Regions from separate parts of the Bacillus daqingensis genome, predicted to be linked through region 2. Evidence: a T-box and tRNA genes for the amino acid it is inferred to sense, from the RefSeq annotation. Region 2 holds a T-box; the other holds one or more tRNA genes.
The links. A T-box is a leader RNA that pairs with one kind of tRNA and senses whether it is charged. The one in region 2 lies ahead of serS (serine--tRNA ligase), so its partner is inferred to be a tRNA-Ser.
Positions count from the first base shown of each region.

Region 1: it has a tRNA-Ser gene. The T-box ahead of serS (serine--tRNA ligase) is inferred to sense a tRNA for this amino acid. The anticodon was not compared.

Region 1 covers NZ_JBHSGK010000006.1:219-8,363, forward strand. The annotation lists tRNA gene ACFO4L_RS07980 (tRNA-Gly) at 1-46, opposite strand, end outside; tRNA gene ACFO4L_RS07985 (tRNA-Pro) at 87-163, opposite strand; tRNA gene ACFO4L_RS07990 (tRNA-Leu) at 185-270, opposite strand; tRNA gene ACFO4L_RS07995 (tRNA-Leu) at 287-371, opposite strand; tRNA gene ACFO4L_RS08000 (tRNA-Asp) at 411-486, opposite strand; tRNA gene ACFO4L_RS08005 (tRNA-Val) at 501-576, opposite strand; tRNA gene ACFO4L_RS08010 (tRNA-Glu) at 615-689, opposite strand; tRNA gene ACFO4L_RS08015 (tRNA-Ser) at 697-787, opposite strand; tRNA gene ACFO4L_RS08020 (tRNA-Asn) at 792-866, opposite strand; gene ACFO4L_RS08025 (SprT family protein) at 1,012-1,506, opposite strand; gene ACFO4L_RS08030 (Tex family protein) at 1,722-3,872, opposite strand; gene ACFO4L_RS08035 (SpoIIE family protein phosphatase) at 4,016-4,621, opposite strand; gene sigB (RNA polymerase sigma factor SigB) at 4,622-5,419, opposite strand; gene rsbW (anti-sigma B factor RsbW) at 5,379-5,873, opposite strand; gene ACFO4L_RS08050 (STAS domain-containing protein) at 5,876-6,205, opposite strand; gene ACFO4L_RS08055 (PP2C family protein-serine/threonine phosphatase) at 6,264-7,268, opposite strand; gene ACFO4L_RS08060 (anti-sigma regulatory factor) at 7,309-7,710, opposite strand; gene ACFO4L_RS08065 (STAS domain-containing protein) at 7,714-8,070, opposite strand; gene ACFO4L_RS08070 (RsbT co-antagonist protein RsbRA) at 8,083-8,145, opposite strand, start outside.
Region 2 covers NZ_JBHSGK010000015.1:1,714-16,976, forward strand. The annotation lists gene ACFO4L_RS14195 (D-alanyl-D-alanine carboxypeptidase family protein) at 107-1,522, shown strand; gene pdxS (pyridoxal 5'-phosphate synthase lyase subunit PdxS) at 1,694-2,581, shown strand; gene pdxT (pyridoxal 5'-phosphate synthase glutaminase subunit PdxT) at 2,624-3,217, shown strand; T-box leader at 3,222-3,417, shown strand; gene serS (serine--tRNA ligase) at 3,478-4,758, shown strand; gene ACFO4L_RS14215 (ABC transporter ATP-binding protein) at 5,593-6,600, shown strand; gene ACFO4L_RS14220 (ABC transporter ATP-binding protein) at 6,604-7,599, shown strand; gene opp4A (oligopeptide ABC transporter substrate-binding protein) at 7,658-9,481, shown strand; gene opp4B (oligopeptide ABC transporter permease) at 9,543-10,505, shown strand; gene opp4C (oligopeptide ABC transporter permease) at 10,519-11,412, shown strand; gene tadA (tRNA adenosine(34) deaminase TadA) at 11,530-12,039, shown strand; gene ACFO4L_RS14245 (YycC family protein) at 12,014-12,166, shown strand; RNA gene ffs (signal recognition particle sRNA large type) at 12,250-12,516, shown strand; gene dnaX (DNA polymerase III subunit gamma/tau) at 12,687-14,405, shown strand; gene ACFO4L_RS14260 (YbaB/EbfC family nucleoid-associated protein) at 14,449-14,760, shown strand; gene recR (recombination mediator RecR) at 15,050-15,263, shown strand, end outside.

The DNA of each region.
Region 1 (8,145 bases), on a different contig from region 2:
ATCATCAGCTTGGAAGGCTGAGGTTTTACCACTAAACTACACCCGCATGTAGATGAAAGAATATAAAGTTTGTGCAGAGTCAAAGATGGTCGGGAAGACAGGATTTGAACCTGCGACCCCTTGGTCCCAAACCAAGTGCTCTGCCAAGCTGAGCTACTTCCCGTTTCACTCATTAAAATAAAAATGGTGCGGTTGAGAGGAGTCGAACCTCCACGGGTGTTACCCCACTAGGCCCTCAACCTAGCGCGTCTGCCATTCCGCCACAACCGCAAGCTTGTAATAATCATGGTGCGGGTGGAGGGAGTCGAACCCCCACGCCCGAAGACACTAGATCCTAAATCTAGCGCGTCTGCCAGTTCCGCCACACCCGCATGACTAAAAATTGTTGCTTGTTTCTATATGAAATTAAATGGCGGTCCCGACGGGAATCGAACCCGCGATCTCCTGCGTGACAGGCAGGCATGTTAACCGCTACACCACGGGACCTTATAAAGTGTCGATGGTGGAGGATGACAGGCTCGAACTGCCGACCCCCTGCTTGTAAGGCAGGTGCTCTCCCAACTGAGCTAATCCTCCAAAAACAGACAAGTTGTCTGATTGAGATAAAGTAAGTATGGTGACCCGTACGGGATTCGAACCCGTGTTACCGCCGTGAAAGGGCGGTGTCTTAACCACTTGACCAACGGGCCTAAATGCTGGCGGAGAAGGAGGGATTTGAACCCTCGCGCCGCTTGCGCGACCTACACCCTTAGCAGGGGCGCCTCTTCAGCCACTTGAGTACTTCTCCTTGATGGCTCCACAGGTAGGATTCGAACCTACGACCCATCGGTTAACAGCCGATTGCTCTACCACTGAGCTACTGTGGAATAGTGTGTCCCTCTCTTTGGGAGACAAGTAATATCTTAACATCAGGGAAAATGTTATGTCAATATATTTTCAAAAGTTTTTCCGTGCCGCTGCGGGGTTTAAAGCGCTTTTAGCGCCTGCCCTTTCGGCGACTTTTATAATGTATCACATCCCTTTTAAGGACGTCAACGATTTCTGCAACTTTTTTTCTTCGATTTTTTTCAGCACTCCACGGCATTTGCCGCACACGTATTTTTCGGTATTCATCCTTCGTCTGCGCGGATATTGAAACCGGCACGAGGCACATTCATAAACGTGAATAATCGAAGAGGTTTGTTTCGCTCCGGGAATCGATTTGCAATGCCGCGCTCCCCCCACTTTTTGAAGCAGCGCTTTAAAATCAGCATCACGATGCTGATATCCTCGCCCTTCGAGGTGGAGATGATAATGGCACAGCTCATGCTTAATAATGCTGATCAGTTCATTTTCTCCATAATGCTCCATGTGCTTTGGGTTTATCTCAATAGTATGTGAATGGAGCGCGTACCTTCCTCCGGTCGTGCGAAGCCTCTTATTAAAGACGGCACGGTGTCTGAATGGCTTTCCAAAACAGTCGATTGAAATCTGCTTAATCAGCAGCTGCAGCTCTTCATTCGTCAACGTCATCCTCCTGCTGTGTGCCTTCATAGTTTCTATCATATCATGTAGCAGCCTACTCCTCTACTGACTCTTTTATTCGGTCGCACGAAGCCGTTTCAAATCCGTTTACTGGACGAGAATCCATTACATAATGACTGTTAGGCAGCCTAACCGACAATCAAGTTCACCCAGTAAAAAAGCTGCCCTAAACAGACAGCTCCTTTCCCTTTTATTCGTTATGAAGGACGTTTCATCGTAAGGGAGATACGCCCCTTTTGTACATCAACTCCATCAATCCAGACTGTCACTACGTCACCTACAGCTACTACATCCATCGGATGTTTGACGAAACGATCGGCAAGCTTGGAAATATGAACGAGACCATCCTGCTTAACACCGATATCTACAAACGCACCGAAATCAACCACGTTTCGGACGGTCCCCTCCAGCTCCAACCCTTCATATAAATCCTCCATCGACAAAACATCCTGTTTCAGCAACGGCTTCGCTACTTCTTCGCGAGGATCGCGGCCCGGCCTGCGGAAGGCATCCAGAATATCCTCTAATGTAGGCAGACCGATACGAAGCGAGTCTGCTGCTTTCTGATGATTCAGCTGCTTCACCGCTTCCGAAGCCTTGTCTGATCCGATCTCTGAAGCATTTAATGACAGCTGCTTCAACAATGCCCCTGCTTCTTTATAGCTTTCTGGGTGGATCGATGTCGCATCCAACGGCTCCTTTCCATCAGGAATGCGCAGAAATCCGATACTTTGCTCGTACGTTTTCGCTCCGAGCCGGGGTACCTTTTTTAAATCGGTCCGTTTCTGAAATCGCCCCTCCGATTCACGGTGCCGGACAATGTTGCCGGCCACAGCCGGTGATAAGCCGGAAACATACGCAAGCAGCGAAGCAGACGCCGTATTGACATTAACCCCGACTCTGTTTACGACCGTTTCCACTACGAAAGTAAGGCTGTCTGACAACTTAGATTGGGTCACATCGTGCTGATACTGGCCGACACCGACAGACTTCGGGTCGATTTTCACAAGTTCTGCCAGCGGGTCTTGAAGACGGCGCGCAATCGACACTGCACTCCGTTCTTCTACCTGAAGCTTCGGAAATTCTTCTTTCGCTGTTTTTGAAGCCGAGTACACGCTCGCACCAGCTTCATTGACAATTAAATAATAAATATCCGCTCGCTGCCGTTGAATGACTTCAGCGATAAACTGCTCTGTTTCCCGTGATGCCGTGCCGTTTCCGACAGCAATCATCGTTACACCGTAGCGACTGATCATACGGGTGACTTCAGCTTCTGCTTTTTTCGTCTGATGGTGCGGCGCTGTCGGATAGACAACACCTGTTTCCAGCAGCATCCCGGTCTCGTCCACTACTGCCAGTTTACACCCAGTTCTGTATGCCGGGTCCACTCCTAACACGACGTGTCCTTTCAACGGAGGCTGCAGGAGCAGTTGACGAAGGTTTGTTGAAAAAACTTCAATGGCATGCATTTCTGCTTTATCTGACAGCTCACCGCGGATTTCCCGTTCTACTGCAGGATAGATAAGCCGTTTCAGGCTGTCCTCTATCGCTGCTTGAAGCTGCTCTGCAGCCGGGACAGTACGTCTTACCATTCGATTAACAGCCCACTTTTCGATCTCCTCTGCCGGAGGGATCACTTTTACTCGCAGGACGCTCTCTTTTTCTCCACGGTTTACAGCCAGGGTCCGGTGAGGCACCATTCGACTTATTTTCTCCTCATAGTCATAATAAAGGGCGAACACTTCTTTTTCATCCTCCGCCTTCGCCTTTTTTTCAACCTTCAAACTGCCTCTCTTCCATACTTGATGTCTGACGTACCGCCGCACGGAAGGGTCATCCGCTGCAAATTCGGCAATGATATCCCTTGCACCTTGTAGTGCATCCTCTGCTGTCTCGACCGATTCTGATACATACGCCGATGCCTGTTCCAATGGATCGCCGGCCGAACAGCTTTGCAGCCACTGCGCTAACGGCTCCAGACCTTGCTCCTTTGCAGTTGATGCTCGAGTTCGTTTTTTCTGTTTGTACGGTCGATAGAGGTCTTCTACCTCCTGCAGCTTTTTTGCCTGCTGCAGATTATTTGCGAGTTCCTCTGTCCACTTTCCCTGCTCTTCAATTAATCGCTGGACTTCTTCTTTTCGTTTCGCAAGTGAAACAGCGTATTCCCAAATAGAGAGAACGCTGCGAATTTCCTCTTCATCCATTCCGCCCGTCATTTCTTTTCGATACCTGGCGATGAACGGTACCGTATTTCCCTCTTCCGCAAGCTTCAGCACGGTTTCCACTTTCGCAATCGGAAGGTTTGTTTCCGTATGTACGTGCTTTACAATCGTTTGATCCATCATCATTCCCCTTTCCGTTTCTGATTATAACATTTGCAGACTCTTCCTTCAGACAGCCTCGACATTCTCCAGAAAGATTTACGTGCTCGCCGCGGCACTTTAGAACACAAAAAAAGCTATCCTTCTTGACGAAAGACAGCCTCGAACTCCTATACGTAAGCTTTCCCAATCATGACGGTTGCATCATCATCTACGTGCTCGAATAAATCAGACAGTCGGTCCATAATCGCTTCTGGCGTATCGTTTGCTGAGAACAGCCGATCGGATAACGGATCCTGAGGGAAGCCATCCGAGTACATCGTAAACACCATGCCCGGACGGTATTCCCAAGACTGTGTGCGAAGCTTTACTTTCCTGCCTGAAAGATAGCCTCGTTTTGGGACCGGCCGAATCATATCTCCGTCTGGATGATAAAAATGACAGGAAATATTACCCATATTAATGTATTCACACCGGCGGTTTTGAACATCAATTCGCAAAATGGAAAGGACAACACCGCGCGTGCCCCACATTCTGTCATTGCACAACTGAATCAGCCGCTCCAACGCTTCATCCGGATTTGACTCGATCACTTCCATTGCAAGCTTGGAGGCATGCATTGCCTCTTCGCCGCTTCCCAGACCGTCTGCCAATGCACAGGTCACTGTTCCGTCCCGGCTTGTACCGAAAAAACTGTCGCCGGAACACCAGTTGTTCCCTTTTGCTGTATGGTAAACGCTTATGTCCGAATCATCCAGATGAAGGTGTTCAATCATTTAAAAAGCCTCCGTTGCTTCTATGCGGATTGACTCTCTCAGTTTTTGCAAAGCCCGGCGCTGAAGTCTGGACACATGCATCTGAGAAATGCCGAGCTTCTCACCGGTTTCCTTTTGACTGAGATTATCGAAATACGTAAGCTGTAAAATTTGCTTTTCCCGGTCCGTTAATACAGCAAACGCTTTTTCAAGCAGGAGCTGCTGATCTGTTTTTTCGTAGCCGCCCTCGTCCTGACCAACCAGATCGAGCAGCGTAACAGCACTCCCTTCGTCGTCTGCTTCAATAGAGCGGTCGACTGATAAAGCCTGGTAGCTTTTGCCCATCTCCATCGTTTCCAGTACTTCTTCCTCCGAAACACCGAGATGGTCTGCTATTTCATGAACACTCGGGGAACGTTGAAGTGTCGTCGTCAAATCTTCAACAGCGCCTTTAATTTTCGGTCCCAGTTCCTTAATTCTTCTAGGTACGTGAACACTCCATGTTTTATCACGGATGAAGCGCTTAATTTCTCCAACAATCGTCGGCACCGCAAAGGATTCGAAGCTGCGGCCAAATGATGGATCAAACCGGCGCAGTGCCGCAAGAAGCCCGATCATCCCTACTTGCGTTAAATCTTCATCGTGCCGCTGTCCCCGGGAAAATTTCCGGGCAAGTGCATGGACGAGGCTCTCAAATTCGAGAACGAGCTCTGTCTGCAGTTCATCATCGTTCGTTTCCTGAAATTCTGCAATCTTATCGAGAATTTTCTGCTTCGCTTCACTGGTGTTTTGTTGGTTCTTCTGAGGTTCTGTCGACATCGCTATCCACCTCATCTCTTTGAAGGAACTTTGTCATGATTATCATGACACCGTCTTCACTGCGGATTTCCACTTCATCCATCAGGGTCTCAATCAGAAACAGCCCCAGCCCTCCTTCCTTAAGGTCCTCAACGGGCTGGTCTTTCGTGATCGGACCGCGGCCGCGGTTTAATTCTTCGATATCAACAGCGCCGCCTTTATCAGCCACCACAAGCTCAAGGCGGTTCTCAAAAATAGCAAAGCTGACATGCATGCTCGCATGCTCGGTCTGCTCAGGGTAAGCGTGATTAACCACGTTGGTACACGCTTCTGCGATTGCAATTTTAATATCTTCGATGTCATCGTAGGAATAGCCAAGTCTGTTCGCTATTCCAGACACAGTTAGACGCACAACGCCGACATATTCTGGCCTCGCCGGTACCTTCATTTCGATAAGTTCAGACTGATGGGCCATGCTTATGCTTCCTCCCTCTTCGCGTGGTCGATATCAATGACCTCATGCAGGCCGGTGATTTCAAACAGACGCTTCACTCGTGCATTCAATCCGGTCAGTGTTAATGACGTACCTGCCTTCTCACTTGCCTTCAGCGCCCCGATGAAGATCCCCAGTCCTGTACTGTCTATATAATCCACTCCGGAAAGGTCAATAATCAGCCGCTTGTCCTCCTGCTCCGCAAGCGGTGTGATCGTTTCCTTCAGCTTCGCAGCCGTGTAAACATCAACCTCTCCTGAAACTTGTGCAACACTTTTGCTTTCGTAGTCGGAAACCTGGATATCTAAGTTCATCTTTTCCCCTCCTGAATATTATGCATTATCTTAATCTCTTTACCCGGAGGGCAGTTCCTTAAAACTTCCTTCTTAAAATCATTAACGTAAAATCATCCCGAAGCTGGAATTCCTGTGCTTTTTCAAGCTCTTCAAACAATTCGTTAACAATTTCTTGAGCACTGAGATGAAGTCTTTCTTTTATCATGCTGACAACCGTATCCCGTTCTATGAACTCCCCGTCGACACGGCTTTCGGTTACACCATCGGATAAAAACACAATAAAGTCGCCCGGATCCAGGCGGAAGCCGCGCTCTTCGTATCGAACTTTTGGAGATACCCCAAGCACGAGACCTTTCGCCTCCAAACTCTCAAACGACTCTTCTGCTGAACGATAGAAAAAGCCCGGCTCATGCCCGGCGCTTGCAAAATGAAACTGATGGCTGTCCGGATAGTAAACACCGTACATCATGGTAATAAACATGTCCTCGTCAATGTTCCGTTCTACTACTCGGTTAAGGCTTTCCAGAACACCGGCCGGTTCGGTCTGCTTGTCCGTCAGCGTGTCCATCGCGTATTTTATCATCGACATCGACATTGCCGCAGGTACCCCTTTGCCGATGACATCAGCGACTGCGACAGCAAAGTTTCCTACAGTGTCCTCATCGTAATGATAATAATCTCCGCTCATCTTCCCTGCGGGCACGCTGATCACACCAAAATCAATTTCATCCGTTTTAATCTGCTTGTCCGGCAGAAGCGTTCGCTGCATCTGAGCAGCAACATTCAGCTCTGATTCCAGCTCCTGCTGTCGATCGCGGAGGCTTTGGTGCTCCCGGTACGCAAGTCCGTATCCAATCATGACCTCCAGAAGAAGGTCAAATGAATCTGTCACTTCTTCCGGCAGGTCTTCAGCCAATTCCTGAAACACGGACAAATGGAGGCTGACCGTTTCTTCCGGAGACATATCCTGCTCCATCATTTGTTTGCTGAACTGTTGAGCGTGATACAGGGCGGTTTCACTTTTATCACGCAGGTAGCTCGTCAGCATATCTTTGTATAATCGATACATCGAAACCTGCATATCCTCCACTCAGCCTGCACCCCCTGCTTATCTGTCTATGTTATCGAAGCCATTTCACTGCCGTAATGACAGTACCTTGATTAAGCTCAGATTCAATAGCAAAATCATCCATCAGACGCTTCACTCCCGGAAGACCTGCTCCAAGTCCACCCGACGTCGTAAACCCGTCTTCCATGACGCGGCGAAGATCCTTGATTCCGGGACCTTGATCGGAGGCAATTATTTTCATGCCCCGTTTACCGCCTTCCGCTACTTCTTCAATTTTTATCTGACCTTGATCTGCGTACAAATAAATATTACGTGCAAGCTCTGAGATGGCTGTGGTTATACGTGCCTGATCAACGGAGCCGAAGCCGATTTCGCGCGCGAGCTTTCGCCCGGCCTGCCTGGCTGCCACGATCCCCCATTCACTGTTAATATCGACATGGGTCTGAACTTGCATGTTTCACCCCTCCAATTCGAGCTGGAGTCTTTCCAGCCCCTGCTCAAGGTCCAATGCAGTCGGAACTTCATCCAGAACAATGCCCATATCGATCAACGTGATAGCAACAGCAGGCTGAATTCCAGTCAGCACCACTTTTGCTCCCATCAAGTTGGACATATCCACCACATCACCAAGTACCTTTGCGATAAATGAATCGATCATATCAACGGACGTTAAATCGATTACAACGCCACGTGACCCTTCTTCATGAATTTTTTCCAGAACATCTTCCTGAAATTGAAGTGCTGTCTGGTCATCCAGCTCCACCTGCACGGAAATAAGCAGGTAATCATGAAGCTTTAATATAGGAATTCGCAAAATGAGGTCCCCCTATCCTTCAAGTTCAACAATCTCGCGCTTTGTCATGCCAAGCGCTGTTTCGATACCTTTTTT
Region 2 (15,263 bases):
ATCTATTTTTCTTAGCTGTGATGTGGTAAAATACCGCTTGTATGTCAATTGAGCAGAAGCGCGTCATTTACATATAGATTATACCGATATTTAGGAGAGATGATGAATGGTACGTAAGCTACAGGCAGCGGCAGCAGGGACACTTTTGACAGCAGGCATATTTGCAGGAGCCGTTCCCGCAATGGCCTCTTATGAGCCGTCTGTTGATACAGTTATTCTCGTGGATGGAGAAACCGGACAAATTCTGTTTGAACAAAACGCAGATAATCCGCTCCCGCCGGCAAGCATGACGAAAATGATGAGTGAATATTTGATTTTGGAAGCAGTCAACAACGGCGATATTGCTTGGGATGATGAAGTCGAGGTCAGTGAATTTTTAAATCAGCTTTCTCATAACCGCGGTTTGTCTAACGTGCCAATGCGGGTGGATGAAACGTATACGGTCCAGGAGCTGTATGAATCGGTCGCAATTTATTCAGCGAATGCTGCTACGATGGCACTGACCGAGCACATTTCCGGCTCAGAAGGAAATTTCGTCGAGCTGATGAATGAGCGCGGCGCCGACCTCGGCATGGGAGAAACGCTTCGGGAAGCAGGCTCCGAGTACGGGATGGACAACCTGGAAGAGATTGCTGCTGAAGAAGTTGGTGATTTCCAATTCGTCAACTCCACTGGCCTTCCGAACACCCTCTTGGAAGGAAACCATCCGGAAGGGACCGGCTCGGAAGAAGATAACTTCATGTCTGCCCAGGCAACCGCAACCCTTGCCTATCACCTAGTCAATGACTATCCGGAAGTGTTGGATACCGCGAGCATTCCGACGATGACGTTCCGTGAAGGAACAGAAGATGAAGTATTTATGGAAAACTGGAACTGGATGCTGGATGGCACGCGGAATCCGGATACCGGTGAAGATGTGAAGTACGACCCGATCGACGGACTGAAAACCGGGCATACGAACGCAGCGGGCTTTACGTTCACCGGAACGGCAGAACAGGACGGCCAGCGCTTTATCAGCGTTGTCATGGGTGCTGGTTCTGAAGCAGAGCGGTTTACAGAAACAAAAGCGGTGATGGAATGGGCGTTTGACGCCTTTTCCGAAGAAGAGATTTACCCGGAGAACATGACAATGGACGGCTATGAAACCCTGCCGGTTGTAAAAGGCGAAGAAGAAAGCGTCGCGCTTGCGACAAACGCTGCCTTCTCTGAAATGGTAGAAGAGGGCGATGAAGAGAACTACAGCTACACGGTGGAACTGGATGAGTCGCTTCTAAACGAAGACGGCGAAATGGAAGCTCCGGTAGAAGCAGGCACAACGGTCGGACGCATGGTCGTTGAGTACGAAGGAGACCGTGAAATCGCGTACCTGCCGGGTGAAGGCGAAAACGGCGGCGAAATTGAAATCGTGACGACCGATTCCGTTGAACGCGCAGGCTGGATGGCGCTGACGATGCACAATGTCGGTTCGTTCTTTTCCGGCGTCTGGTCAAATGTTTCCAACAGCGTACGCGGCTGGTTCTAATAAGCAGGGAAGTTGCCCGGTGCGACGGGATATGTTAGCATATACAGCTAAGGTCGACGAATAAATTTTTGTACTTTTTCGTGCCAATTCAGTTACGGATGGGTGCAGATTCGCTATAATATAAGACGGACACGATGTTTACTACTAGCAAGGTGCTGAAAGGGGATCATCATGGAAAAACGTACAGGTACGGACCGCGTCAAGCGCGGTATGGCAGAAATGCAAAAAGGCGGCGTCATTATGGACGTCATCAACGCAGAACAAGCAAAGATTGCAGAGGAGGCCGGAGCTGTAGCAGTTATGGCTCTTGAGCGTGTTCCTTCTGATATCCGCGCTGCAGGCGGAGTAGCACGAATGGCAGACCCAACGATTGTAGAAGAAGTACGTGATGCCGTCTCCATTCCGGTTATGGCAAAAGCGCGTATCGGCCACATCGTGGAAGCGCGTCTTCTCGAAGCACTCGGCGTCGACTATATCGATGAGAGTGAAGTGCTGACACCGGCAGACGAAGTGTTCCACCTGAATAAGAGCGAGTACACGGTGCCGTTCGTATGCGGTGCAAAGGATCTCGGTGAAGCAACGCGCCGAATCGGCGAAGGTGCTTCCATGCTCCGTACGAAGGGTGAACCAGGTACAGGCAACATCGTAGAAGCAGTTCGCCACCAGCGCTTGATTCAGGCACAGGTACGCAAAGTGCTGAGCATGTCGGATGATGAACTGATGACAGAAGCGAAAAACCTCGGTGCGCCGTTCCACGTGCTCCAGGACATTCGTGAAACAGGCCGTCTTCCAGTCGTGAACTTCGCGGCAGGCGGAATCGCAACACCAGCAGATGCTGCACTGATGATGCACCTCGGTTCTGACGGCGTGTTTGTCGGATCCGGTATTTTCAAGTCTGACAACCCGGCTAAATTTGGCCGTGCGATTGTGGAAGCAACGACTCACTATGATGACTTCAAGCTCATCGCAGAGCTTTCGAAAGATCTTGGGACAGCGATGAAGGGAATTGAAATTTCCACGCTTGAACCAAAAGACCGCATGCAGGACCGCGGCTGGTAAACAAGCTACGTTTATAGGGGATAAGAAAGAGGTGGTTGTATCATGATGAACATCGGAGTATTGGCACTGCAGGGTGCTGTCCGAGAGCATGTGCGTGCCCTGGAGGCACCGGACGTACAGGTAACGGTCGTGAAGAAGGTAGAGCAGCTGCATGAACTGGACGGTCTTGTTTTTCCCGGTGGAGAAAGCACCACGATGCGCCGCCTCATTAACCTTTACGGATTTTATGAGCCGCTGAAGCAGTTTGCGGCAGAGGGCAAGCCCGTTTTCGGCACATGCGCCGGAGCGATTTTGATGGCAAAAGAAATTGCCGGTCAAGCGGAGCCGCATTTGTCTGTGATGGACATGACGGTCGAGCGGAACGCCTTCGGCCGCCAGCGTGAAAGCTTCGAAGCATTTCTGCCGATGAAAAACGTCGGCGAGGATATCGAAGCAGTATTCATCCGCGCACCGATCATCCGCTCGGTCGGCGAGAACGTTACCGTTCTTGCCGAATATGACGGCAGCATCGTTGCTGCTCAGCAGGGTCCGTTCGTTGCCTGCTCGTTTCATCCGGAGCTGACAGATGACGATCGTTTCCATCAATATTTCGTAGAGGTCGTCCGACAGTCTCTGAAGGAGCCTGTCGCCCAGTAAAATAAAAACCGCTGAGACGGGAACTAGTAACAGCCTTTCTTTCTTCAGAGAGCCGGTGGCCGCTGTGAACCGGTGAAAGAAGCTGTGAATCCATCCTTGAGCTTGAAGTGAACCTTCACGGCGCCTGCCGTTATCAGGTCGAGCAGGGAGGCGTTAAAGCCTCCAAGCAGGGTGGTATCGCGGTTACAGCCGTCCCTGGGTGCACATGCACCCAGGGACGGCTTTTTTTAATAGACAATTCACATAGAGGAGAGATGAACATGCTGGATATGAAGCTGCTCCGCAGCGATTTTGAAGGAGTAAAAGAGAAGCTGGCTAAACGAAATGAGGACATCAGCGCGCTGGATAAATTCGTCGATATGGATGAGAAACGCCGCGGACTCATTAAAGAAACAGAAGAGCTGAAAAGCCGGCGCAATACGGTGTCTCAGGAAATTTCCCAAATGAAGAAGGAAAAGCAAGATGCTACAGACGTGATCGCGGAGATGAAAAACGTTTCTGCCACGATCAAAAAGCTGGATGAAGAACTTCGGGAAGTCGAGGCGGAGCTTGACTATCTGATGCTGACGATACCAAATGTGCCGCATGAAGACGTACCGGTCGGTGAGGATGAAGCAGATAACGTGGAGCTGCGCGTCTGGGGTGAAAAGCGTGCATTTGATTTTGAGGAGAAAGCACACTGGGATCTCGTCCGGGATCTGGATATCGCAGACTTTGACCGAGCAGCAAAAGTGACCGGCAGCCGTTTTGTGTTTTACAAAGGACTTGGTGCCAGACTCGAGCGTGCCCTTATTAACTATATGATGGACCTTCATGAAGACGAACACGGCTATGAAGAGGTTCTGCCGCCGTATATGGTCAACCGCGACAGCATGACAGGAACAGGACAGCTTCCGAAATTTGAAGAAGATGCATTTAAGATCCGCGAGGAAGATTACTTTTTAATTCCGACTGCCGAGGTGCCGGTGACGAACATGCACCGGGATGAGATTATGAACGTGGAGGATCTTCCGAAAACCTATGCCGCTTACAGTGCCTGCTTCCGCTCTGAAGCGGGATCTGCCGGGCGCGATACACGCGGGCTGATCCGCCAGCACCAGTTTAACAAGGTCGAGCTCGTGCGGTTTGTAAAGCCGGAGGATTCCTATGAGGAGCTGGAAAAGTTGACAGGTCATGCAGAGAAAATTCTGCAAAACCTGAAGCTGCCGTACCGCGTGCTGCACATGTGCACCGGTGATCTCGGCTTTACAGCAGCGAAGAAGTACGACCTCGAAGTGTGGCTCCCAAGCTACAGCGACTACAAGGAGATCTCTTCCTGCAGCAACTTCGAAGCATTTCAGGCACGACGCGCTAATATTCGCTTTAAGCGTGATACCAAGGCGAAAACAGAGTTTGTCCACACGTTGAACGGCTCCGGCCTCGCCGTTGGCCGTACCGTGGCTGCTATTGTAGAAAACTACCAGCAGCAGGATGGCAGCATTGAAATTCCGGAGGTGCTGCGGCCTTACATGGGCGGACGCACCCACATTACCGCAAAATAAGAAAGCAGACGGTTCGCACAGCGGACCGTCTTTTCCTATGTTTCAAAAATAATTTGCGAAAACAAGCACAAAGGCAAAGCAAGTAATTATGCAAGTTAGGGCTGGTCTTAACAGCAAGAGTCTACCGTAGGTCGACAGTCGTTAACCCCTGCTGTGACAGGTTTGCACGAGGGAAAGAATGACGGGAAGGGAAAATAAACTGAATAATATATTAACTAATATGTATAAATATTCTTTAGGGTGCACGAGTAATGTCTACACTGGAGCTACTGTCCACGTGAATTAAGCAGGATCTGAAAGGAAGATAAAACGTTAAAACGCCTGTCAGTCAGTACTTTACGACGTTTATACATAACTGTGATAAAGTAAAAGAAAGTTACGAAACTTTGTAAGAAAATCTCTTAATACGGTATACATTTATACATTAGTTTGTTTATAATACAAGTTAAGCGGAAAAGTCGGATAATTTCGTGTTATTCCCTGGTTCTGCTACTTTTAAACTAAGTGAGTGCTCATTCATATTGTTTGGAGACTCGAAATTCAGTACGAACGTCGGTGTTTAACCGCGATCGGCTGTGGTAGACTGAACAGGACTTTTATATTGGAATAATGAAAATTTTCCTAATACTCAGCGTTTTGTGACGTTTTGCGCTATGCTCACAGCATAAGCAGTGGAAGCGTTTTCAAAAACAGGTTTACATTCTGAATTCAGACTATTAAAATAACGGTAGTCTTTCCCAAAAAAAGAATTTTTAGTACTATCTTGCTTTCTACATATGTGAGACCGAATTCAGTAAAGAAGAATTGAGAAAACAGTGAAGGGTAGGATCGCCAATGAGCAGCCAGAAACCGCTTCTGGAAGTCCAGAATCTGCATACGGGCTTCAACATCGAGGGAGAAACGCATTACGCGGTGAAAGACGTTTCATTTACGGTAAATCCAAAAGAAGTTGTTTGTATTGTCGGAGAGTCCGGTTGTGGGAAGAGTGTCATGTCCCTGTCCATTATGGATCTTCTGCCGAAGCATAACGGGAAGATCGATAAGGGCCATATCCTGTTTAAGGGAAACGACCTCGTGCCTCTTTCCGAAGAGGAAATGAATCAAATCCGCGGTAAGGATATCAGCATGATCTTTCAGGAGCCGATGACGGCGTTAAACCCGGTTCTGACGATCGGATATCAAATGGATGAGGTGCTGTTTAACCATACGGACACGCGCAAAGAAGAGATCCGCAAAAAAAGCGTGCAGCTTTTGCAGCAGGTCGGCATTTCCCGCGCTGATCAAATTGTCAACGAGTACCCGCACCAGCTCTCAGGCGGCATGCGCCAGCGCGTGATGATCGCCATGGCCATCGCCTGTCAGCCGCAGCTGCTCATTGCCGATGAGCCGACGACGGCACTGGATGTTACCGTTCAGGCGCAGATTTTAGAGCTGATTACGAAAATTCAGGAAGAAGTCGGCATGGCCATGCTGCTTATCACACACGACCTCGGCGTCGTGGCGGAAATGGCCGACCGGGTTGTCGTCATGTATGCCGGCCAGGTGGTCGAAGATACGGATGTGGACCGGCTGTTCTACGAGCCGAAGCATCCGTATACGAAGGCGCTGCTCGATTCAATCCCGAGAATGGACGATCACCGGGAAGTGCTGAATACGATTAAAGGGATTGTTCCATCCCTGAAAAATATGCCGAAACAGGGCTGCCGGTTCGTAGACCGCTGTCCATCTGCAATGCCGGAGTGCAAAAAAATAGATCCGGCTCTCGGGGAAGTAGATAAAGGGCATTCCGTCCGCTGTATCCTCTATGATGCAAGCCACCCTGAAAAGAAAGCGGAGGTCTAGGCAATGGCGAATGAAACAGTTAAAACAGAAAAGTCAGAGCACTTGCTGCAAGTGCAGGAGCTGAAAAAATATTATCCGGTGCGCGGAGGTTTCCTTCGCCGGAAGGTCGGCGACGTCAAAGCCGTCGATAACATTTCGCTGGAGCTGAAGCGCGGTGAGACATTTGGACTTGTAGGAGAGTCCGGCTGCGGCAAATCCACAGCTGGCCGTACGATTACGCGGCTGTTTAAACCGACGTCCGGAAATATCCTGTTTGAAGGAAGGGATATCACGAACCTGCGCGGCTCGGAGCTCCGCAACCTGCGTCAGGATATTCAGATGGTGTTCCAGGATCCGTACGCCTCGCTCAATCCAAAGATGATGGTCGGGAGTATCGTATCTGAACCGCTCGTCAACTATGGACACGGCAGTGAAGGCAAACTGAAGGACGAAGTCATGCAGCTGCTCGAGCGGGTAGGCCTTCCTGAAGACGCCTACTACAAGTATCCGCATGAATTTTCCGGCGGGCAGCGTCAGCGGATCGGCATTGCGCGAGCGCTTGCGCTGAAGCCGAAGCTGATCGTCGCAGATGAACCCGTTTCCGCACTCGACGTATCGGTGCAGTCACAGGTGCTGAACCTGCTCAAAGAGCTCCAGGAAGAATTTAACCTGACGCTGCTCTTTATCGCGCACGACTTAAGCGTCGTCAAGCATATGAGCGACCGCATCGGCGTGATGTATCTCGGCAACCTTGTGGAAGTCGCAGACGCAGACGATATTTATCAGGATCCGAAGCATCCGTACACGCAGGCACTGATTTCCGCGATTCCACAGCCGGACCCTCGCAATAAGAGCGAGCGGGTGATTCTCTCGGGTGATGTCCCAAGTCCGCAGAATCCGCCGGTCGGCTGTCCGTTCCACCCGCGCTGTCCGAAGGCGATGCCGGAATGCAGCGAGAAAAAACCGCAGTTGAAGGAGGTGAACCGCGAGCACCGCGTATCGTGCCTGTTGTATGAATAGGCGTTCACTTTTTAACTGGTCTTATCTAATTTTTATTAACCTTAAGGGGGAAGAATGAATGAAACGTTCTCGTTATCTATTAGGTGCTTCACTCATGTCTGTTGCGATTCTGGCAGCGTGCGGCGGAGAAGGAAATGACGGCAACAACAATGCAGATCCTGCAGACAACAATGCAAATAACGCAGAAGTAAACGATACTGACAACGATGGAGCAGACGATGCAGACGCTGACAACGAAGGAAACAACGACGAAGAAGCGGCTGACGGAGATGCTCCGCAGGGTGGTACCGTTACATACGGCTACACAGCTCCGTTTGCGGGTGTTCTCGACTGGAACTTCTACGGCGGTGTCGATGACAGCCTCGCGCTGAACATTTTCAACGGAGATGCACTCTACTCCATCTCTTCTTTCACAGACTTTGAGCCGGAGCCGAGCCTCGCGCACGACTGGGAATGGTCTGATGACAACCTGACCGTGACGTTCCACCTTGAAGAAGGTGTTATGTGGCACAACGGAGAAGAGCTGACAGCGGAAGACTTTGAGTTCTCCTATGAGATTATCGCTCATCCGGACTATGACGGACCACGTCTATCCAACGTTGACCGGATCGAAGGCTTTGACGAGTACCGTGCAGGCGATGCTGACTCGCTTGAAGGGGTAAACGTCATTGATGACTACACGTTTGAAGTCACGTTCCAGGAAGCACTTGCAAACAATCTGGAAAACCTTTGGGCTTATCCGTCTCCAAAAGCACACCTGGAGCATTTAGAAGTCTCCGAAATTGAAGACTCTGAAGAAGTCCGGCAAAATCCGGTTGGCCTTGGGGCATTTGAGGTAGAGAACATCGTTCCTGGTGAGCAGATCGAGTACACAGCTTTTGAAGACTACTGGCAGGGTGCACCGAACCTGGACGGCGCTGTTTACCGAATCGTAGACGGCAACCAGGCTGGGGAGCTTGTTGCACAGGGTGAAGTAGACATCATCGAACTGACACCGACACAGGCGCTTCCGCTGGAAGACAACGAAGATGTGACAGTTGAAGAGATCGAAGCACTGTCCTACAGCTACCTCGGCTTTAAGCTCGGTGAGTGGAACGCAGAAGACGAAGTAGTGGAAATGAACAATCCGAAGTTTGAGTCGAAGGAACTCCGTCAGGCATTCGCTCATGCGATTGACCGTCAGGGTATCATCGATGAGTTCAACGAAGGCTACGGTACGGTTATCAACGCACCGGAATCCCACATTCGCTGGTCTTACCCGGATGAGTCCTCCCTGAACCAGTATGAGTATGATCCGGACCGCGCACGTGAGCTGCTTGAAGAAGCAGGCTATGAAGACGTAACTGGCGACGGATTTGTCGAAGATCCGGACGGCGAAGAGTTCACGGTAAACCTCGCTGCAATGGACACGCCTGCTGATATCGCAGAGCCACGTGCTCAGTACATTCTGCAGACGCTTCAGGATGTCGGCATCAACGCTCAGCTGATGGACGGCCAGCTGCTCGACTTTAACCTGTTCTATGACCTTGTAGAAGAAGACGATGAGAACATCGACATCTTTATGGGTGCATGGGGACTGGCTACAGCGGATCCGGATCCATCCGGTCTGTGGAGATCCAATGATTTCTGGAACTTCCCTCGCTGGTACAACGAAGAGTCTGATGAGCTGATCGCAGAAGGCCTCAGTGAAGAAGCACTCGATATCGACTATCGTCAGGAAGTGTATCAGGAGTGGCACCAGCTCGTAAACGAAGAGCTTCCGCTTATCCCGCTTAACTCTCCGACGGACCTTTACGGCATTAATGCCAACGTCGGCGGCGTAACAGTGGACGTGCGTGACGCTACAGCGAACCCGCACGAGTGGTACATCGACGAAGAGTAAAAAACGTTTGTTCATCGGAAAGATGAGCATCCCACTTTGACCTGACAAGGAGAAATCGATCATGCTACTTTATACGTTGAGGCGCATCCTCATCATGATTCCAATCCTGTTTCTGGTCTCCATTGTGGTATTCTCCCTGGCATTTGCGATGCCAGGGGATGCCCTTTCCGGTCAGATCGATCCGACGCAAAGCCCGGAATACATTGAAGAAATGAGAGAGGAACTGGGATTAAATGATCCGGTTCACATTCAGTACGGCCGCTGGGTTGCCGGCATTGTTCAATGGGATTTCGGTCGTTCTGTCGTACACAGAATGGACGTATCTGCCATCATAGGGGAGCGGCTGCCGAATACGATACTGCTATCGGCGATGTCGCTTATCATTACGTATATTCTTGCTTTCTTCATGGGCCGCTATGCCGGAAGAAACCCGTATACTAAAGGAGACTACACGATTCAGGGGATCAACTACTTAATGCTTGCGATCCCAAGTTTTGTTGCTGCACTGTTTGCTATTTTCATTTTCTCGTTCCAGTTCGGACTCTTTCCGTCAACAGGAAGCGTCGGCTCCGGTATGACACCGGGTACGTTCGAATTCTGGATGAGCAAGCTGTATCACACGTTCCTGCCGGCTCTCGTTCTCGGTGCGCTCGTGACAGCGAGCTACACACAGTTTCTGCGTAACGATATCATTGAGAGTGCGCAGAAGGATTACGTGCGGACAGCGCGGGCAAAAGGAACGCCGGAGTCTGAAATTTACAACAAGCACATCCTCCGCAATTCGATCATTCCAATCGTCACGCTCTTCGGCTTTGACATTGCGAGTATTATCGGCGGAGCGGTTATCATTGAAACTATCTTTTCCTACCGCGGCATCGGAGAGCTGTTGATCTCATCTATAGAACGCCGGGATTCAGCGGTCGTGCTCTCTGTTACGCTGATGTTATCTGTAGCAACGCTTGTCGGCAACCTGCTTGCTGACTTGCTGTACGGCATCATCGATCCGCGGATCAGGGTGGAATAAGGGGGGAACTGTCATGGAAGCAGCAGAAGAAATACAGCTGGAGAAAAAAGCAAAAAAGCAGTCCCCCTGGTCGATAGCACGGCGCAAGCTTGTCCGCAATAAGCTCGCTATGCTGAGCCTTGGCTTTCTCGTGCTCGTTATTACGATGGCCTACATGGCACCGCTGCTCACCGGGTACGATCCACAGCGGGTGGATATCATCAACCGGAACCAGCCGCCGGGCGAGGGCTTCCTGCTCGGAACCGACGCTTCCGGACGGGACATTTGGACACTGCTCCTCTACGGGGCACGCACCTCGCTTACGATCGGACTCGTCTGTACGGCAGCCGTGATCATGATTGCCACGGTGATCGGCTCGATTGCCGGCTACTACGGCGGCCTGGTGGATGCGATTCTTATGCGCTTTACAGATTTTATGATGAACTTTCCGTTCCTCGTTTTTGTTATCGTACTCGCCTCTATTTTCCGTGAGGCAGGTATCTGGGCGCTGATTATCGTGTTGAGCGTCCTTTCCTGGACCGGGGCAGCCCGGGTTGTGCGAAGCAAGGTAATGGCGGAAAAGGAAAACGAATACGTCATGGCAGCGATCTCAATCGGCAGTACACCGTTTAAGGTGATCCGAAAGCACCTGCTGCCAAACGTGATGACGACGATCATTGTACAGGCAACGCTCCTTCTTGCCGTCATGATCGTGGCGGAAACCGCACTGAGTTTTCTTGGGTTCGGGGTTCCAACCGGAACACCGAGCTGGGGGAATATGATGACGGAAGCACGTGATCCAAACGTCATTCGTTCGTACTGGTGGATCTGGATTCCGCCGGGTCTTGCGATTACCTTTACGATTCTTTCCATTAACTTCATCGGGGAAGGCATCAAGGATGCGTTCAACCCGCGATCTGCTCGATAAGATGAAAGCCGTCCCGTTTGCCGGGGCGGTTTTTATCGTTCTGCGGCTGACGGAACAGTCCGGTTCTTTACCGCCGGCTTCAGGAGCGGTAAAATAGCGGCAGAGGAGGTCCGGCTCATGGAACAGGACGTTTTATTTATGAAAGAAGCGCTTGCAGAAGCAGAGAAAGCTGGGGCAATGGGGGAGGTGCCGATCGGGGCTGTCATTGTAAAAGACGGAAGCGTAATTGCGCGAGGGCATAACCTGCGGGAGACGACCCAGCAGTCGCTGACGCATGCTGAGCTGATTGCAATGGAAGAGGCGTGCCGCGTAACAGGCAGCTGGCGGCTGGAAGGCTGTACGCTGTACGTCACGCTCGAGCCGTGTCCGATGTGTGCCGGCGCTGTCGTACAGTCGCGCGTGGAGCGGGTCGTATTTGCCGCAGAGGATCCGAAGGCCGGGTGCTGCGGCACGCTTATGAATCTCGTGCAGGATGCCCGTTTTAACCACCGTGCGGCGCTGACATCTGGTATAATGAAAGAAGAGGCAGCCACGCTGTTAACATCGTTTTTTCAGCAGCTGCGGCTCGAAAAAAAGAAAAAGAAACAGGAGGCAAACGCCGATGCGTCCGAATCAGATTTCACTTGAAACAGCGAAGATGATGGCAGAGAAGCTGAACATGCCGATTGAGCATGTGATGCACACACCGCCGCACATTTTAATGGCGAAGCTGCAGCAGGCAGAAGCCGAAAAAGAGAGCACCGACGAATCATAGTTCATCATTGATTTTCATCCTGGAAGAAGTTATACTGAGATTTGTGTCGCAATCAGACACCACCAACTACGTTATCCACTTTGTCGTGCTAAGCGGGGAGCTAGCGGTTCCCTGTACCCGCAATCCGCTATAGCGGGGCTGAACTCCTCTTCTGAGGCCGTACGATTTCATGGCCTGCCCTGAGTAAGTGGTGTTGACATCCGGGTTCTGCGCAACGGAATCTTGTGAACCCTGTCAGGTCCGGAAGGAAGCAGCAGTAAGCAAGTCCTTCCGTGTGCCGCAGAGTTGCCTGGATCGAGCAAACTGCTCAGGTAACGCATGAGGTTTTGCGGTCGAGGAAAGGTGCACGGCATCTACTATAAGAAGAAAACGGCGTTCCTGCTTTGTGCGGGCGTCGTTTTTTTCTGTCTGCATACATACTGGAATTTCCCTCGGCAGAAACCAGATAGATTTTGAATTCACCTCTCAAAGCCGGTATAATAGATAGAGGTGAAACACGACGAAGGAGCTGAACGGAGATATGAGCTATCAAGCGCTGTACCGCGTCTGGAGACCGCAGAAGCTTCAGGACGTCGTCGGGCAGGAGCACATCACGAAAACGCTGCAGAACGCCCTTGTCCAGCAGAAGCTGTCGCACGCTTATCTGTTTACAGGCCCCCGCGGTACCGGTAAAACGAGCGCTGCCAAGATCATCTCCAAGGCAGTGAACTGCCGGAATGCTCCGACGACAGAGCCGTGCAACGAATGTGAAGCCTGCCGGGGAATCTGGGATGGCAGCATTGTTGATGTCATGGAAATTGACGCAGCAAGCAACAACGGGGTAGATGAAATCCGCGATATCCGCGATAAAGTAAAGTTTGCACCAAGTGCCGTTTCCTACAAAGTGTACATTATTGATGAAGTGCACATGCTGACAACAGGAGCGTTTAATGCGCTCTTAAAAACGCTGGAGGAGCCGCCGCCGCACGTTATTTTTATTCTGGCTACAACCGAGCCGCATAAGATCCCGCTGACCATCATCTCCCGCTGCCAGCGGTTCGATTTTAAACGGATTACTTCTTCAGCCATGCTCGGCAGAATGGAAGAGATCGTGCAGGAGAGCGGGATCGCGATTGAGCAGCCGGCGCTTGCGCTGATTGCACGGGTCAGTGAAGGCGGTATGCGGGATGCACTGAGCCTGCTGGATCAGGCGGTCTCCTTTTCAGACGGTACGATCAGCCGAGACGACATTCACGCCGTTATCGGCTCCGTTTCCAACGACATGATGTATCAGATCGTGGAAGCAGTCCGATCCGGAAGCGTCGGCGACGGGCTTCAGGCAGTAGACACACTGATGCAGGAAGGGAAAGACGCAAACCGCTTCATGGAAGATTTAATTTTTTTCTTCCGCGATGCGCTGATGGTGAAAACAGCTCCGGAGCTGGAAGAGGCACAGGAGCTGATGGAAACGGATGAGGCGTTTCAGCAGACCGTTGAACAGCTTGATACCGTCTGGATTTTTCATATGCTGGAAAAGCTTAATCACTTTCAGCAGCAAATGAAATGGGCCAATCATCCGCAGGTATTTTTGGAAATGTTCATCGTGCAGGCTTCCCAGCAGACAGCGTCACTTCCTGCACCTGCCGCGGATACCGGAGCTTCAAGCTCGGCTGTAGAAAAGCTGGAGCAGAAAATCGAACATTTGGAACGGACGCTGCAAAAGCTTCAGTCAGAAGGCGTCCCTGCTGCGAAAGAAAACGTTCAGGCTCCGCAGGCGAAGCCTAAGCCGAGGCAGGCAGCTTCTTCTAACAAGAGCCGTGCAGGTGTCCAGCGGGTGAAGGCGATGCTGGACAAAGCCTCCAAGCAGGAGCTGCAGCAGGCTCAGTCCAAATGGGGCAACGTGATCGAGCAGGTGAAACGGGAAAGCGTGCCGGCCTCCGCCTGGCTCAGTGACTGTCAGCCGGCTGCCGCATCAGATAATGAACTTGTGCTCAGCTTCCGTAACGAAATGCACCGGAATATGGTTGACGAAAAGTTCCGGGATCTCGTCGAAAATGCGGTCAGTCAGCAGCTCGGCCGGACATTTTCTCTGCACACGCTGTTAGAAGCCGACTGGGAGGACGTAAAGGCTGCCTACTCAAAGAGGCAGACCCAGCCGCCGTCAGAGGACGGAGAACTGGAAGAAAAAGACGAGGGAAATCCGCTGATCGATGAAGCCGTGAAGCTTGTCGGCCGAGATCTGCTGGAGATCAAGGAATAAACCGCGCGTGCGGAATCATAGAATCATAAAGGAGTAGATGGATATGAAAGGCATGGGCAACATGATGAAGCAAATGCAGAAAATGCAGAAGGATATGGCGAAAGCGCAGGAACAGCTGAAGGAAGAAACAGTTGAAGCATCAGCCGGCGGTGGAATGGTGAAGGTCATTGCCAGCGGAGAAAAGCGAATTCTCGATATTCAGATTAACGAAGAAGCCGTAGATCCGGATGACGTTGAAATGCTCGAGGACCTCGTGCTTGCAGCAACAAATGAAGCACTTGGCAAAGTAGATGAGCTCGTAGAAGAGCGCATGGGCAAGTTCACAAAAGGGATGAACATTCCAGGACTGATGTAATTCCGGCATGTGCCGTTATCATTCAGCCCGGTCTGCCGGGAAGAAGCTGTCTCCTGCCTGATGGAAGGGGACAGCTGTTTTCTTAGCTTACAACATTTCATCTGGATGGAGAAGCGGCTTCGCCCGCGGTGCGGGAAGGATAGATGTTTGATGCTCTCCCTGCGGACCTGCAGCAACACCTCGTGCCGTTTTGATTCAAAAGCGCATGACGCCAATGATCAGACATTGTTATCAGCCGGACTGCCAGAGGCAATCCGGTCTTATTAATCAGGAGGACGGAGGAACGTTTATGCAGTACCCACAGCCGATATCAAAACTGATGGACGGCTTTATGCGGCTTCCGGGCATCGGCCCGAAGACAGCTGCCAGACTCGCTTTCCACGTGCTTGATATGAAAGAAGACGACGTGCTGGATTTCGCGAGGGCTCTCGTAGCCGTTAAACGAGAGCTGACATACTGTTCGGTCTGCCACCACATTACCGATACGGACCCGTGCCGCATAT